2 regions of the Ruminiclostridium herbifermentans genome follow, and region 1 is predicted to be linked to the other one. Evidence: riboswitches for the same ligand, from Rfam matches in the RefSeq annotation. Region 1 holds a riboswitch; the other holds the start of a gene.
What was found. A riboswitch is a leader RNA that binds a small molecule or an ion and turns the genes downstream of it on or off. The one in region 1 is predicted to bind cyclic di-AMP.
Positions count from the first base shown of each region.

Region 1 (7,745 bases):
ATAAATAGGAAGGACACGAGGTTCACCATTTCCAGGTTTATAGCCCTCCTGCAAGCACTTGGTTTCTATTTTCCATGTCATTTTAAATCATCCTTTCAAGGTAACAGAATATTTTACTGTCTTTATATAATTTCATATTATACTAAAAAACAAAATTACATACTATAATATTATAAAATATTAAAATATTATTTTAATATATTTGAACACTCATAGACAAAGATAATTTATTAGACCGAATAGTATCATAAATTTTGTTAAAAAAGTCAGCTTATTTAGCCATAAAATAAAGTTCCAGTATTTTGACAAGTTGTTTTGATATCAAAATACTGGAACTTTTATGTTTTTTATTAATTTAAATTTAGCAGTGCAGTTGAATATATTGCTTAACGCTTAATAATATCAAATAGCAGTAGTATCATATTAAAAGAAATAAATATCATGAACATATTTTAGGTGATTATATTTATGTACGAAGTTAAATAATCATAATTTACAGTGATTTAGTTTGTTTAGCTTTTCTGAAGCCACCCTTTTTTGAATACAGTATTGCACCTATAATTAATGCGGCACAAATAGTAAGTGTTACAATCATACCAGTATCAGTACTTTTATACTGTATGAGAATAGGAGCAGCAAGAAGCGAAACTAGATTTATTACTTTAATCATTGGATTTAAGGCTGGACCTGCAGTATCTTTTAGAGGATCTCCAACGGTATCTCCAACAACGGCTGCTTTATGGCAATCAGAACCCTTTCCGCCATGAGCACCATCTTCGATGGTTTTCTTTGCGTTATCCCAAGCACCACCAGAAGTGGCCATAAATACTGCCAACAATTGACCTGATACAATAACTCCTCCTAATAAACCACCTAACGCCTCAACACCTAATAATATGCCGACAATTAATGGAGCTACAACAGATATTACTGCTAAAGGTAGTAATTCTCTTTGGGCAGCAATTGTACAAATATCAACTGCATTCTGATAATCAGGTTTAACTTTTCCTTCAAGCAAGCCAGGTATTTTAAATTGTCTGCGTACTTCATTAACAATAAGAGAAGCTGCTCTAGTTACAGCATTTATAATTAATGAAGAAAATAGCCATGGAATACATGCACCTATCAGCATACCAACGAAAACTATTGGGCTTGATATTCTGATACCTGTATCAAAAAGTGTTTCACTCGCGCCCATTCCTAATTGTATCTTAGTTACATCAGTAAGGAAGGAACCAAATAGAGAAACCGCAGCTATTACAGCTGAACCAATTGCAACACCTTTTGTAATTGCTTTCGTTGTGTTACCAGTGGCATCAAGGCTGTCTAAAACCTTTCTGGAATCCTTATCAAGACCTGATAACTCAGCAATTCCGTTTGCATTATCAGCAATAGGGCCAAAAGAATCCATTGCAACATTGTTACCAGTAAGAGTTAACATACCAATACCTGTCATTGCAACTCCGTATAAAACAAATGATACACCTTGACCCCAATAAATTAGAATAGAACTCATAATTGTGACAGCTATTACTAAAGTTTGCCAAACAGCACTTTCATAACCTTCTGCTATACCACGCAGAATCAATGTGGCTGAACCTGATTTAGAAGCAGACGCAATATCTTTTACTGGTCTATGCTTAGTATCTGTAAAGTGCTTTGTAACCTCGTCCAGTGCTACAGCAAGTAAAATACCAACTGCTACAGAGAGGAAAGCTCTCCATTCATTCATGTAGAAAGCAGCTAAAAGGGCAAATGAGCCTAAACTAATTGCAGCAGATGTATAGAAGCCTTTATTGATTGAGGTCAGAGCATTACCTTTTTTAGAATCTCTAACTAAGTATGTACCAATTATTGATGAGAACACGCCAATACCTCTTACTAACAATGGAAATATTATCCACTTTAATTGACCTGTTGCAGCGTAAAGGGAGAGACCTAATATTAAGCCTGATACAATTGTAACCTCATAGGACTCAAATATATCAGCAGCCATTCCGGCGCAATCACCTACGTTATCACCCACTAAATCTGCAATTACAGCTGCATTTCTTGGATCATCTTCTGGAATTCCTGCTTCTACTTTTCCTACCAAATCAGCACCCACATCGGCAGCTTTCGTATAGATACCGCCGCCCACTCTCATAAATAAAGCAAGTAAGGTACCACCAAAACCAAAACCTAACAAAGCATCAGGAGCAGCAACACCCAAAGCTATAAAGATAACGGTTCCGCCTAGAAGACCTAAACCATCTGTTAGCATACCTGTAATTGTTCCTGTACGATAGGCAATCCTTAAAGCCTCACCAAAACTTCTTCTAGAAGCAGATGACACACGTACATTACCTTCTACAGCCATTCTCATTCCAAACTGTCCTACAATAAGTGAAAAACCAGCTCCCATAATAAAAGCAATAGCTCTTGCAAAGCCAATAACAAGCTTTATTTTATCTTCACTCAGATTTGAAAATCTCTCTACAGCTTCATCACTTGGTGGAACAATATATACTGAGAAAAATAACAAAACCGTAAGGATAGCAATAAGTGGAAGAATTGTTTTCAGCTGACGGCGTAAATATGCATCAGCTCCACCTTTAATTGAACTCCATATTTCCTGCATTTGTTGGGTACCTTTATCAAACTTTAGTACCTGACTGCGAAGTAATAATGCGTAGCCTAATCCCAAAAAGGCGATTATGAGAACACACCAAACCGAAACAGTTTCAAAAGTTGTAGCATTACTAAGGCTAGACAATTTTTACACATCCTTTCACAATAAAATATTTAATGTCAAAAGTAAATTTATGGTATAGTATACTAATTCTATAAAATAATAAATTATCCTTTAAACAATATATGATGTTTTGTGGATTAATATATTTGAACTGTAACATGAATTTTATTCTATAAAGACCAAAAATAGAATAAAATATTTTTGTTTTTTTAGGGGAAATTAATGTTACAAAAGGCTGTAAATATTAAATTATAATATTTATAGTAATATTAATGTAAATATGGAAATTTATTCATATAGTGCTATTAGTTTTTTTGGCTACAATATATAGTTTTGAATATGTTTTTAAATCTTGAATGCTAATAATAGGAAACGAAAATTTTAGAAAAAATTCTATTGAAATAATTTACATAATACACAATATTTAGTATTATTAAATGTGTAATTTCTATATATTGAATTTGATTACAATGTTTGATAAATTATAATTTATTAACGTTATAAAATATGATTTTTTGATATTATAACATGTTGAGATATATTTACTTTTGAATTATATGATGGTAAAATTATGTAGTATATTACTCCACAAATGAAGAGAATGGTGGTATATAATGGAAGATAAAAATATTATGCTTAATAAGGAAGTAGAGTTGTTAAAAAGCGAACTCTACAAATTATTAGAAAATGAGCCATGGGCAAAACATGATATTCTTCTGCTAAGTAAACGCTTGGATAGTCTGATATTAGAGTTTTATAATATTGACTAATGAGTATTACTTTTGTGCGGTTTTTGCATTATTACTATTATTTATTTCAATACATTCGTTTATAAGTTTTTTTATTTTTTCTTTATGTGACTCATCTTGTATTTTATGGAAGTTATTCAAGATGTATTGTATTTTATTTATAGAGTTACTTTTAAAACAATCTAAGTCAATTACGTTTTCTTTATACTGTTTTAATAAAATTGATATTAACAAGTATGAGCATTCCAATAAAACATCGTCACTTCCTGTATAGTTCGTTTCAAATTGCATTTGTTCCTCCTTCTTTCAGCGAAACTGAAAATATCTGTGATTGTTAGGCGTAAGCCTATCTATCTTTAATTTTTGACAAATTTTTATTATGGCTATACCTGCAATTAATTTATTGATATATAAAAAATACAATGAAAATTAAAGTATGTCAATTATTTCCTTATATAAACTAAAGTAATTGCGATGAAAAAGTATAAATAGAAATATCAAAGTATAAATAGAAATATCAAAGTATAAATAGAAATATCAAGGAAAAGTTCCAAAGAGAAAATTAAATAAAGAAAAATAAAGAAAATTAAGAAAATTTAATGAAAGAATTTTTAATAGAGAATTTTTAATAGAGAATTTTTATTAGAGAACTTTTATATAGTAATTTTTTATGAAAAATATCTTTGGAAATTAAATTAGAGTTTGCACTATATTTTTTTGTTATAATAATTTTGTCTATTATTTTATTCAACAAGAGGAAGGCTATTTTAATTATGTTAAATATAAATATAACAAATGATACGTTCAATATAAGAAATATTAATAAAGAAAGTATAAGCAATATTTATTCAATATATAAAAATACATACGATTATAGTTATGCTACAGGTATATTTAACACTATAGATTACAAACAGTTTTCACATCAAATTTCTCAGTTTATTACAAGACAAAATGTATTTTTTCTTGATATTTATTTAGTACCATCAAGAGAAGTTATTGGTTTTATTAAAGGCATAATAATTAAAAATGAAAAAATTATATGGATTAACTCTCTGGCAATAAACAAGCCATATCAAAGAAAAGGACATGGAGTTCAAGTAATGAATTTATTAGAAAATTTTTTGATGCAGCAATTTGGTATGGAGAAAAGTTATATTTCGGTATATAAGAAAAATATTACTGGGATAAGGTTTTGGAAAAAATGTGGATATAAAGAATGTAATCAGCTCTCTGAATTATGTTCAGATTCATCAAGTAAATTAGTTACATTCATGTATAAAGATATAAGAAATCAATAACTGATTGGAAAACTAATCCATATGTATCAGTATTTAAAAGAAGATTACAAAAATATTACCAAAAAATTGCGCAAATGTTGCGAAAAGTTTGACAAACTGTTACAAAATGAATATAATAGCTTTGTAGCATAAAAATAGCTGAATCCCGTTATACGGGTACGGAGGAACCAAAATATTTGGGGTGAATCTATGAAAATAGTAGGGCGATCCTATTGCCCGAGCCCGACAGCTAACTTCGGAAGCGTTATTATAGGAGGAGCTAATGATAGGTAAGATTAACAAGATACTCGTTGCATGTATTTTTGCTTTTTCTCTGGTTCTTGTTTGTTCAGCTGTAATGGCTGCTAGTCAGTCAGGACAAATTGATGGAACAAATGTAAATATGAGAAAGGCACCTAATACATCTTCCGATGTTATCACAAAGTTATCCAATTCAAAGGTTTCAATTATTGATAAGTCTAATGGCTGGTACAAGATTTCCTTTAGTGGAAAGACAGGTTGGGTAAGCAGTGACTACATAAAACCACTGCAGACAGCAGGGAAAATTAATGCTAATGGTGTTAATTTTAGATCTAGTGCTAGTACAGAAAGCAATATAATTGGTACTTTGAATAATGGAAAAAGTGTTGTTATTCTTGATACTCAATCAGGCTGGCACAAAGTTAAAGTAGATTCAAAGGAAGGATATGTTGCTACCAAATTTGTAGATTCTACTACTGCTTCAGCAAAAACATCACGTTCAACAACTGCAGTTACTATTACTGAGTCTGATAATTCTGATCTCAGTGATGTTATAGCTTTTGCAAAGCAATACGTTGGTGTACGTTATGTAGCTGGAGGTAAAAGTCCAAATGGTTTTGACTGCTCGGGCTTTGTAAGTTATGTTTACAAGCATTTCGGAGTTAGTCTAAGTAGTTCAGCATCAGATATGTATTCAAATGGTACCAAAGTTTCTAAGAGTGCATTAAGACCTGGAGATATTTTATTTTTTGATGCATCTCGCAGAGGGAAAGCAGGCTCTATAGATCATGTTGGTATTTATATGGGTAATGACAAATTTATTCATGCTTCATCTACGAATAATTCAGTTATTATTCAGAAATTATCAGAGTATAGAGGAACATATATTGGTGCTAAAAGAGTTATGTAATATTATGTAATACTATATAGAACGTAAAATCTCTAGTATTAGCTGATTTTACGTTCTATGATGTTTTTGGCAGTTTTTATTTTGTTATTTTTATTTTGTGATAAGTAATCATTTTTATTTCAAGATTTTTTATTGATACTAAATTTCATTCAGCAATTCCAAAGGTAATATTTACTTCTAAAAACTCTTGTTTTTATAAAATATCAAGTAATGATATAACTAAGTTCTTTATTTTTAGATTAACAATTCACAGATTTACCAATCTTTAAACTTTCTTTAGTTAACAAATCTTATTGTTCTATCAAAGTTATAATCATGGTTAAGGAATGGGTACTTCATATCCAAAAGAGATTTGGTTCTTTCCTTTCGTACCGATGAACTCTATATACGCAAGTTGATTATTAAACTTTAGATTAATCTTTTCACAGGTGCATGTTCGCAAAATTTAGAAATTCATAAATAAAAAAATCAACTTTCTCACTTAAAAAAATTAGTTTATTTGACAATAATAAAACAAATCAGAACCCTAACGAACAAATCACTTAAAAAGTTGGTTTACTAGGAAGCAGCTATTAATAATCTTTAAATATACCTTTCATTGGAAAGCTGAATTATCGTACTTATCTGCACATTACTTAAAAAATGAAATAAAGAAATGAAATTAAAATAGATATTGTATTGTAAACCAATATTACTCAAAGGGTGGTTAATTTGAAAAAATTTAACGTTTACATAAAGAGGCCGCTTTGCTTTTTTTGTGTATCATTTATTTTAGGCATTTTGTTATGCTCTTATTTTGGAATGTTATTTGTTTTAACATTTATAGCCTTAAGCTTATTTTTTATTTTCCTCTTTTTCAATAAAATTAAGAAAGCTATGTTTATTGTAATAGCATCCCTTGCTTTTTTAGCCTATGGTGGTATTAGTTTTTATAATGCGGAGAAAAACTATTCAAACACATTTGATGGATTTTACAATCAGACGGTGACTATTGAGGGCTATGTGGACAGTGAAATTGAAAGTTCATCAGATGGAAAAATAAAATTTTTTATGAAAACAAATAAAATTATCTATGAACAAAATGAGAAAGAAGTTATTGGAAAGCTGCTTATTAATACTTCAAATAATAGCGAGTATTTTGAGAAAAATAACGCATTTGTCTATAGAGCTGCTATATCATTTACTGGAAACATAGAAAAGCCAAAACCAGCTGTCAATCCTGGAGGATTTAATTATAAACGCTATTTAGCCGGTTTAGGTGTATCGGGGGCAGTGTATTTAAGAAATATTTCAGATATAGATTTAATTGGAAATAAAGGCGGTGGATGGATTAACAAGCTGGGATTTAGCATAAAGAATTATGTGCTGGGAATAGTTGAGTTTTGTTTAGACAAGAACCAAGCAGGATTGCTAGCGGGAATGATTATAGGATATAAAGACGGACTTGATGAAAATGCATATAATGCTTTTAGCAAAGCCGGCTTAACGCACATAATGGTTGCCTCTGGTATGAATGTTGCTTTTATTATATTGCCTCTTACGTACATATTTAAAAAAATGCGTATTGGAAATGCTGTGTCAAGTATACTGATAATAGCTGTTTTAATTCTTTTTGTTTTTGTTGCTGGATTTTCAGCCTCTGTAGTTCGTGCTGTAATAATGGGAATTATAATATTGGTTGGAAAATTAGTTATGAGGGAAACCGATATATTTACCAGTATTTCAGCTGCTGCAATTATTTTGTTATTTATAAATCCATATACATTATTTGATATAGGATTTCAGCTTTCATTTGCTGCAACAATTTCACT
Region 1 is NZ_CP061336.1:2,865,569-2,873,313, reverse strand. Features, by position in the region: gene EHE19_RS11680 (O-acetylhomoserine aminocarboxypropyltransferase/cysteine synthase family protein) at 1-81, opposite strand, end outside; gene EHE19_RS11675 (sodium-translocating pyrophosphatase) at 494-2,755, opposite strand; gene EHE19_RS11670 (aspartyl-phosphate phosphatase Spo0E family protein) at 3,349-3,504, shown strand; gene EHE19_RS11665 (hypothetical protein) at 3,511-3,774, opposite strand; gene EHE19_RS11660 (GNAT family N-acetyltransferase) at 4,257-4,784, shown strand; cyclic di-AMP (ydaO/yuaA leader) riboswitch at 4,911-5,042, shown strand; gene EHE19_RS11655 (C40 family peptidase) at 5,047-5,934, shown strand; gene EHE19_RS11650 (DNA internalization-related competence protein ComEC/Rec2) at 6,637-7,745, shown strand, end outside.

Region 2 (7,745 bases), 120 kb from region 1:
CACCTGAAAAGCCTTATAACCAATACAATCATAATGGTTATGAGAATAATGCAGATGCACACCTGAAGAGACAAATTATGGGCCGAGAGGTTGTGGTTGCTGTTACAAATGGTAAACTGGATTTTGGAACCTGGGAGCAAATCTTTTATGGTGAATACGATGGAATGAGAGAGAAAAGGGTGCTGGTGAAGATTATAGGAGAGTGACGATGATGAAAAAGGTGTAGTTCATAATAAAAATATGATATCTGTTACAGAAAATCAAATAATGAAGGAAATTATTAATAATGAGTAAGAAACTTTTAAGTCAGAGAAATAAATTTTTTTATTTTTTGGCTATTTGGTATAGAAGGTTGAAAAGATATTTTTGTTGGTATTTTGATTCGAATACATATGCAAAAAAGAGGCAAATAGAAAAGCTTCCGTTTAGAGTAAAAAAACATCAGTCTGTCTTGATAAGGAAGCTTGGAGATAGCGATATGATATTGCAGTACAATAAAGTTACCAATTTAAAAATTGCAATAGAAAGATTAAATGGAATAATTATTAAGCCTAATGAAGTATTTTCCCTATGCAGACTTATTGGATTGCCAACAAAAAGAAAGGGATATTTGCCAGGGATGGAACTTTTTAATGAAGAAGCAAGACCGGGTATAGGCGGGGGCTTGTGCCAAATAGCAAATTTAGTTCACTGGCTTGTTTTGCACAGCCCTTTAGATATTATAGAAAGGCATCATCATAGCTTTGATCCTTTCCCTGACGATGGAAGAATTCTACCATTTGGAAGTGGTGCTACAATATTCTATAACTATATTGATCTACAGATTAAAAATAATACGCCATATACATTTCAGTTTAATTTTTGGCTATCACAAAAGTGCTTAGAGGGTGAACTCAGAATTGACGAGGAATTACCTTATTCTTATCATGTGTTTGAACGAGAACATGAATTTTTAAAAATAGAAGATGAGTTCTTTAGAAAAAATGAAATATGGAGAAATAAAATTGCCAAATTTGCAAGTGGAAAAATCCTTGAAACTGAATTATTAATAAAGAATTTCTCGAAAGTGAAATATACTCCAGAATGCTTTAAGAATAGTAATTGATATAATATTATAAATTAAACAATTAAGAGGATACATGTTGGAAAAAGAAAAAATGGTCGTAAATAATCAGGCAAGCCATTAAACTGACTCCAGTAACAAAAGAAAAGAATAAGTTTTTATGGGGACTGCTTATTTAAATATTGATATTTATTATAATTAATTATTGTTGATTTATATAGTACGATATAGGCTATCAAAAAAGTTATTTTAAATTTAAGACATTTTAGAGTGACAATACGTATTATAATTGTAAACAATTTCTAGCAATTAAATATAGGAGTTAAGTATGATTTCATGGGGAAAGAAATAAAAATACTGAAATTTTATTAAGAAGATTTATTGAAATATAAGAAGACTCCTAAATTTATAAGAAAGAGGGATTATAATATGTGGTCAAGAGAAGAACTTAAAAGTAGGGCAAAGGCAGTTCTGAGAAATAATTATTGGAAAGCACTTTTAATTAGTTTAGTAATTGGAATTGCAAGTGGTTATAATGGCGGAAGCAGCAGATTTACTTTAAATGATAGTAACAATAATTATAGTGCTTCAAAAAACTGGATATTATCTGAATCGGTATTATCAAATATTACAGCCCAAATTATAGCAATATTTGCTTTAGGGGCTATTGTTATTACTTTAATTATTGTTTTTGTATCAGCCTTTCGAATATTGTTAGGATATCCTTTAGAGGTTGGTGGAAGAAGATATTTTATAAAATCTGCTAGATACGAAGATAATTCAAAATGCTTTAGTTTTGCATTTTACAGAGAAAACTACTCAGGAATAGTATTTACCATGTTATTAAAAGCCGTTCAAAACTTTTTGTGGTATCTCCTTTTCATTATACCTGGAATTGTAAAATCATATTCATATAGCATGGTTCCATACATATTAGCTGAAAATCCTAACATTGGTATCAGAAGAGCAATTGAAATTAGTAACAAAATGACTTATGGGCATAAATTTGATATGTTTGTATTGGATCTTTCCTTCATAGGTTGGTGGTTACTATGCGTGCTGACTTTAGGTATAGGAACTATATTTCTTGCTCCTTACATTAATGCCACTAAAGCAGAACTTTATTTAGTGCTGCGTGATTATGCCTTGAACACTGGCATTTGTAGTCATGAAGAACTGGCACAAGCAAATTAAATAACTTCACAAAAAAATATTGAATGTAAAAATAAATGTAAAAGAATTTTGTGTTCAAAAAAATCCTGTGCACAAAATTCTTTTGTATATTCCTAGAGGAGGTCAAATAAAATGCAATGGCATGAAATTTTTCCGCAAGATACGCAGCCTACTATGGAGGATATAGTTGAATATATTGGTGGGGAAGCAAAGCAGTTATGGCAAGAATTAATGGAGTATATAGAAGAGAAATACAAGGCCAAACCCAAGCTAACTTACAGTTGTTGTTCTGGTAAGCCTGGCTGGAATGTAAAGTTTCAAAAAAGCGGGCAATCTCTTGGAACCTTGTACCCAGAGGAAAATTCATTTTCTGTTTTGCTGGTTATTAGCTATAAGCTTGAACAAAAAATGGAGGCTATTCTTCCGGCTTTAACTGACAATATTGCAGAGATTTACAGGCATGCAGGAGATTATATGAAAATTGGAAAATGGGTTATGTTTCAGGTAAAAGATTTAGCTACATTAGAGGACTACAAAAAACTGATATCAGTTAAGTTGTCTCCTAAGAGCAGCAAGTAAATATGTACAAGAACAAATTTTGTTGTGCATATTTGGATATAGCACAAGTCCAGAAGTAGTAAGTAGCATAGGTACTAATGCAATGGTTGTTAGTTTTATTTGAAGCAGCTTTTATAAAGAATACAAATATATCAGCATAATTTTCGTGAACAATTCATAGATTGTACTATACAGTATGAATGATTTAAGTAGTTAACGCTTAAAGATATATACTATATTTTTAAAGTCTTATAACAGCTTCGTCCTAACATATTATGTAAATGTATTTATTCATGCTAAAATACAACAACAGTCCTATATTTATATGCATTGTGAATAATGTTATACAGAAGGTATAAATTGTATTTGAATTGGAAATATTATAAATAGTAAAATAATGGAAATTGGATTTCTGTATTTATTTCTGGTTCATAAAGATTTGTTAACATTATTATTACCACTAGAGATGATGTGGTTTACGTAATAAGGAGCATATAAAATATGGATGGTTCTGACGGCTATAATATAAATAAAAGCATTACCATTAAAGTACTTATGATTTTTTTGGTTTTAGCATGTTTAGTTCTTAGTTTTTACTGTATAAAGATGAATAACTTATTTTTAAAATATAAAGTGAAGTATGATAATGAATGTGCACAAGCAATGATAATAATGAAGTCTAACCAGTCCCTATCAATAAGAGAAAGGATGGCTAGGGACGAGAATAAAATGTTGGCTGAAAGCTTAAATAAGCAGTATAATGCACTCAAACAGGAAAACGAGAAAATAAAGAAAGAAATTAATGAACTAAAACAAAATAGAAAAAAAATAGAGGAGCAAAACAACGAATTACTAAAAGATAATCTTGAACTTCAAAAGTCACTTAAAAAAGCAGCATCAGTGGGTTTGACACCTCAATCTTATAAAATATATAATAGCGAATCATTGACTAATAGTAATATAAAAAAAGAATATATAGGAAAATTTCTAGGTACAGCCTATACGCCTTCGGTAGAGGAATGTGGAAATAACAAAGGAATAACAAGTTCTGGACACCCAATAATTCCAGGTGTGTCAGTTGCAATAGATAAAAAACATTGGCCATATGGAACGATATTTTACATAAAAGGCCTTGGCTATGCTATTGCTATGGATACAGGCAGTGCAATAAAGGGTAAAAATAGATTTGACTTTGCTGTATTTGATAAGAATTTTGCAAAAGCTTTAGGCAATCAGTATTATGATGTATATTTAGTAAAAATGGGAAATGGGAAGATTGATACATCTATTCTGGGTTAATCAACGTATTTTAGGGAAATTAAACTTCTATGTGGAAATGTTGACTTTTTTAATTGTGTACGATAAAATATGTTTGCTAAGTCAAAAAAATATATAAATTTTTAGAATCAGTGTCCATATTGCATTGGTGTCTAAAGATTTGTCGCTGAGTTATAGTTATTAAACTATAAGCGGGGGAACCATTAAATGGGGTGAATCCTGATAATTCAGGTAGGGTTAGTCTCTTGCAACCCGAATCCGACAGCTAACTTCGTAAGCGTTGGGGAGAAAGTGAATTTAATTTGATAATTCTATCCAATGCTACAGTTAATACTGTAGCATTTTCATTAACATTCATTTTCTTCATATTTATTAACACTTAAAAGTATAAGTGCAAAGTAAAAAACTTGCACAAAACTGCACTTTTGATTAAAGCGCAGCATTTTGATTATGCTGTAAGTGTCACATTCTAGTCGCTCTTTTAAAAGCAGTGGCTAAATCATTTTATAAATAAGGAGGAAAGCTTAGTGATCAAAATTTGCATAGCAGGTGTTGGCCGTACAGGTAAGGAAATTTCTAGAGCAATTTTAAATGACAAAGATCTTCATATTGTTTCAGCTATATGCAGCCCAAATAGCAAATCTTTGAACAAGGATTTAGGGAAGGTTATAGGTACTGATGATACGGGAATAATTATTAGTAGTTCTGAAAAACTGGAACAGGTGATTTTTAAAGACAAACCAGATGTTGTAATTGATTTTTCTAATCCAAAGGCTGCCCTAAAAAATGCAGTGATTTTTTCAAAGTATAAAGTTAATATTATAATAGGAACAACTGGATTTTCATCCTATCAGCTAAAAAAGATATATGTTTTAGCTAGAAAATACAAAAATGGAATATTATATGCACCTAATATTACTTTAGGCGTAAATGTATTGATGCTTCTTACAAATATAGCAGCAAGCCTTCTAAATAACTACGATTTTCAAATTACAGAGGTACATCACAAAAATAAACTAGACTCACCTTCAGGAACCGCAGAAAAAATTGCTTGTGAAATTCAGAATGGATTAAAAAATGTAGGTTCTCCAATTGCTAATAGTTATCAAATACCTATTAATTCAGTAAGAGCAGGAGGAGTAATTGGCAAGCATGAAGTTATGATTGTTGGAGAGGAAGATAAAATAGAAATAAGTCATGAATCTTTTTCTAGAAAAGCATTTGCTGAAGGAGCAATAAAGGCTGCTAAATTCATTCATAAAAAATCAGGTTATTTTGAAATGAAGGATGTTCTTGATTTAGAAAAGGTATTGAAAACATATATAGAAAATTCAAATAGATCAAAAAGGCAAAAAAGTTATAAAGGTAAGCTTGATGCAGAAATAGTCTAATAATGTACTTAATTTAATAATATAAAAACTTAGCTCACACACTCAAGTGAACTAAGTTTTTGTTCTTTTTAATACTTTAATAATTAGAATTATCAATTTATATATCACTATAATTAATTCAATGGTTAAAAGTATAAATACTATTATTGATAAATCTTGATTTTCCTTAAATATTGATTTTATTTTAGTTCTATAATCCTCTGGAGCTGTAACTGCTTTATCTGGATATAAATTAACTTCTACTACAGTGTCATCATTTAACGTGTAAGTCAATACGCCTGCAATTGTATCTGTACTAATAGGGAGACTTAGTTTTTTATTGATATCAAAGCTGATATTTTTAATAAAGCTGTCACCTTTTGGATATGTGTAAAGAACATCAATTTTACTAATTAAATCGACCTTGTAATCCTCAACAGTTATGCTTCTTAAAGGGGTATTCTTAGAAACTAGAACACCAGTAAAGAAGTTAGAAAAACCATAATCAAACAGCTGAGCAGTTTGTGATAGTGCTTTTTCTTCAGTTTCATCAAATACGACTGCTATTAACCGTCTATTATCTCTTGTTGCTGTAGTAACAGAAGTAGTTCCCTGCTGAGGAGTAGAACCAACCTTACCGCCATCAACACCTGAATAACTCCAAAAAAGCTTGTTTTGGTTAGTTAGAATTGAAGAGTTCTTTCCATTAATCCAAGCTACACCTTTTGAACCAAATAATGAATTAAAGGTAGGATTTGAAATTGCAAACTTTACAAGTTTTGCAATGTCTCTAGCTGACGTAAATTGTTTATCATCATGCAATCCCGTTGGATTTACAAAAAATGTATCAGTTAAATTTAACTCTTTTGCTTTGTCATTCATATAACCAACAAATTTATCTATACTACCATTACCAACATATTCAGCTAAAGCTATTGCAGCATCATTTCCTTGTGATAATATAATGCCGTATAATAAATCTTCTACGCTATAAAGATTTCCAACTACAAGATTCAAGGAGGAACCATTAATTTTGGCTGTATTTTTACTCACAGTAACCATAGAGTTTAATTGAGATTTCTCAATGGTTATTAAAGCTGCCATCAGCTTACACATAATAGATGGCGGATTAATAGCATCTGCTCCCTTTTCATATAATACTTGACCTCTGGTAGTATCCATCAAAATAGCTGAAGTGGCAGATAAATCCTCTTCAGGTGTCCAAGCGAAAACAGATACGCTATTAAATATTAAAATAAATGCTAATACAATTAAAATGGTTATTGTTGATTTATTTTTCATTTTTCTCCTGTGGAAAAAATACTTATTAATAATTAATATTTCTAATTAAATATATAATAATTTATTATGTAATAATTAACAAGCAAAAAGTATTAAGAAATTATTAAAAAAGTATTACAGCAATTAACCGACAAATTTAAACAAATATCTTTAACCAAGCAATCCATTTATCTAAGTTGTACTCGCGTATCAGTATAAATTTATAAATTGAAAGCTGATTATTCAATTATATTTTTATTGTGTTTAGTTACATGTATATTAATGTAATTTATTTACCATAATACTTTTGATTGGTTATATTACCTAAATTCAAAATAAAATTTTTTATAAATGAGGTTTTCTCACTGCATAAAAACCAAAGAGGTACCAGATATTTATACAGTATGAGATATTTTCTTGTCTCATTAAAATACTTAGCCTCAAGATGTTATTTTTATGGAATAGCGGGATGTAAGTAGGTCAGGAGGTATTCTCGCTGCATAAAAACCAAAGAGTTACTAAATACTTATAAAAGCAGGGGACATTTTTTTGCCTAAATATATTTCATAATTTTGTGCTGAAAAGGAGTATTAAATTGGGACTATTTAAATCTATCAGTAAATATATTATTTATAAAGAAAAACCTATAAAAAATGATTTTGTTCTGGAAGAGAATAAAGCTATAAATTGCGATACTGCAAAGAATGTTTCTTCTCTGGATGTATTTAATAAAAAAGAACTTGAAGGAGCCTTTATAGGCTGTCCAGTTAAAGATGATATTTTAAAAAATAAGATAACAAATGATATTGAACTTAATAAAAAAGTAATTAAGACAACCTATGACATCCCTAAAAATAGCGATATAGTACTTAGGGAATTCAATTTGACTGTTAAGGAGAAATCAGTTAAAGCCTTTATAATTTTTATTGATGGGATGACAAACAGTACTAATATTAGTAATTTCATTTTGCAACCACTCATGCTTCTCTCAAACATTAAAATATATGATGAAACAAAAGCTA
Region 2 is NZ_CP061336.1:2,985,637-2,993,381, reverse strand. Features, by position in the region: gene EHE19_RS12205 (secondary thiamine-phosphate synthase enzyme YjbQ) at 1-206, shown strand, start outside; gene EHE19_RS12200 (VanW family protein) at 287-1,105, shown strand; gene EHE19_RS12195 (DUF975 family protein) at 1,493-2,257, shown strand; gene EHE19_RS12190 (DUF3788 domain-containing protein) at 2,369-2,815, shown strand; gene EHE19_RS12185 (3D domain-containing protein) at 3,296-4,093, shown strand; cyclic di-AMP (ydaO/yuaA leader) riboswitch at 4,227-4,367, shown strand; gene dapB (4-hydroxy-tetrahydrodipicolinate reductase) at 4,603-5,463, shown strand; gene EHE19_RS12175 (D-alanyl-D-alanine carboxypeptidase family protein) at 5,515-6,744, opposite strand; gene EHE19_RS12170 (spore germination protein) at 7,319-7,745, shown strand, end outside.
Region 2: another riboswitch for cyclic di-AMP. It lies ahead of dapB (4-hydroxy-tetrahydrodipicolinate reductase); the one in region 1 lies ahead of EHE19_RS11655 (C40 family peptidase).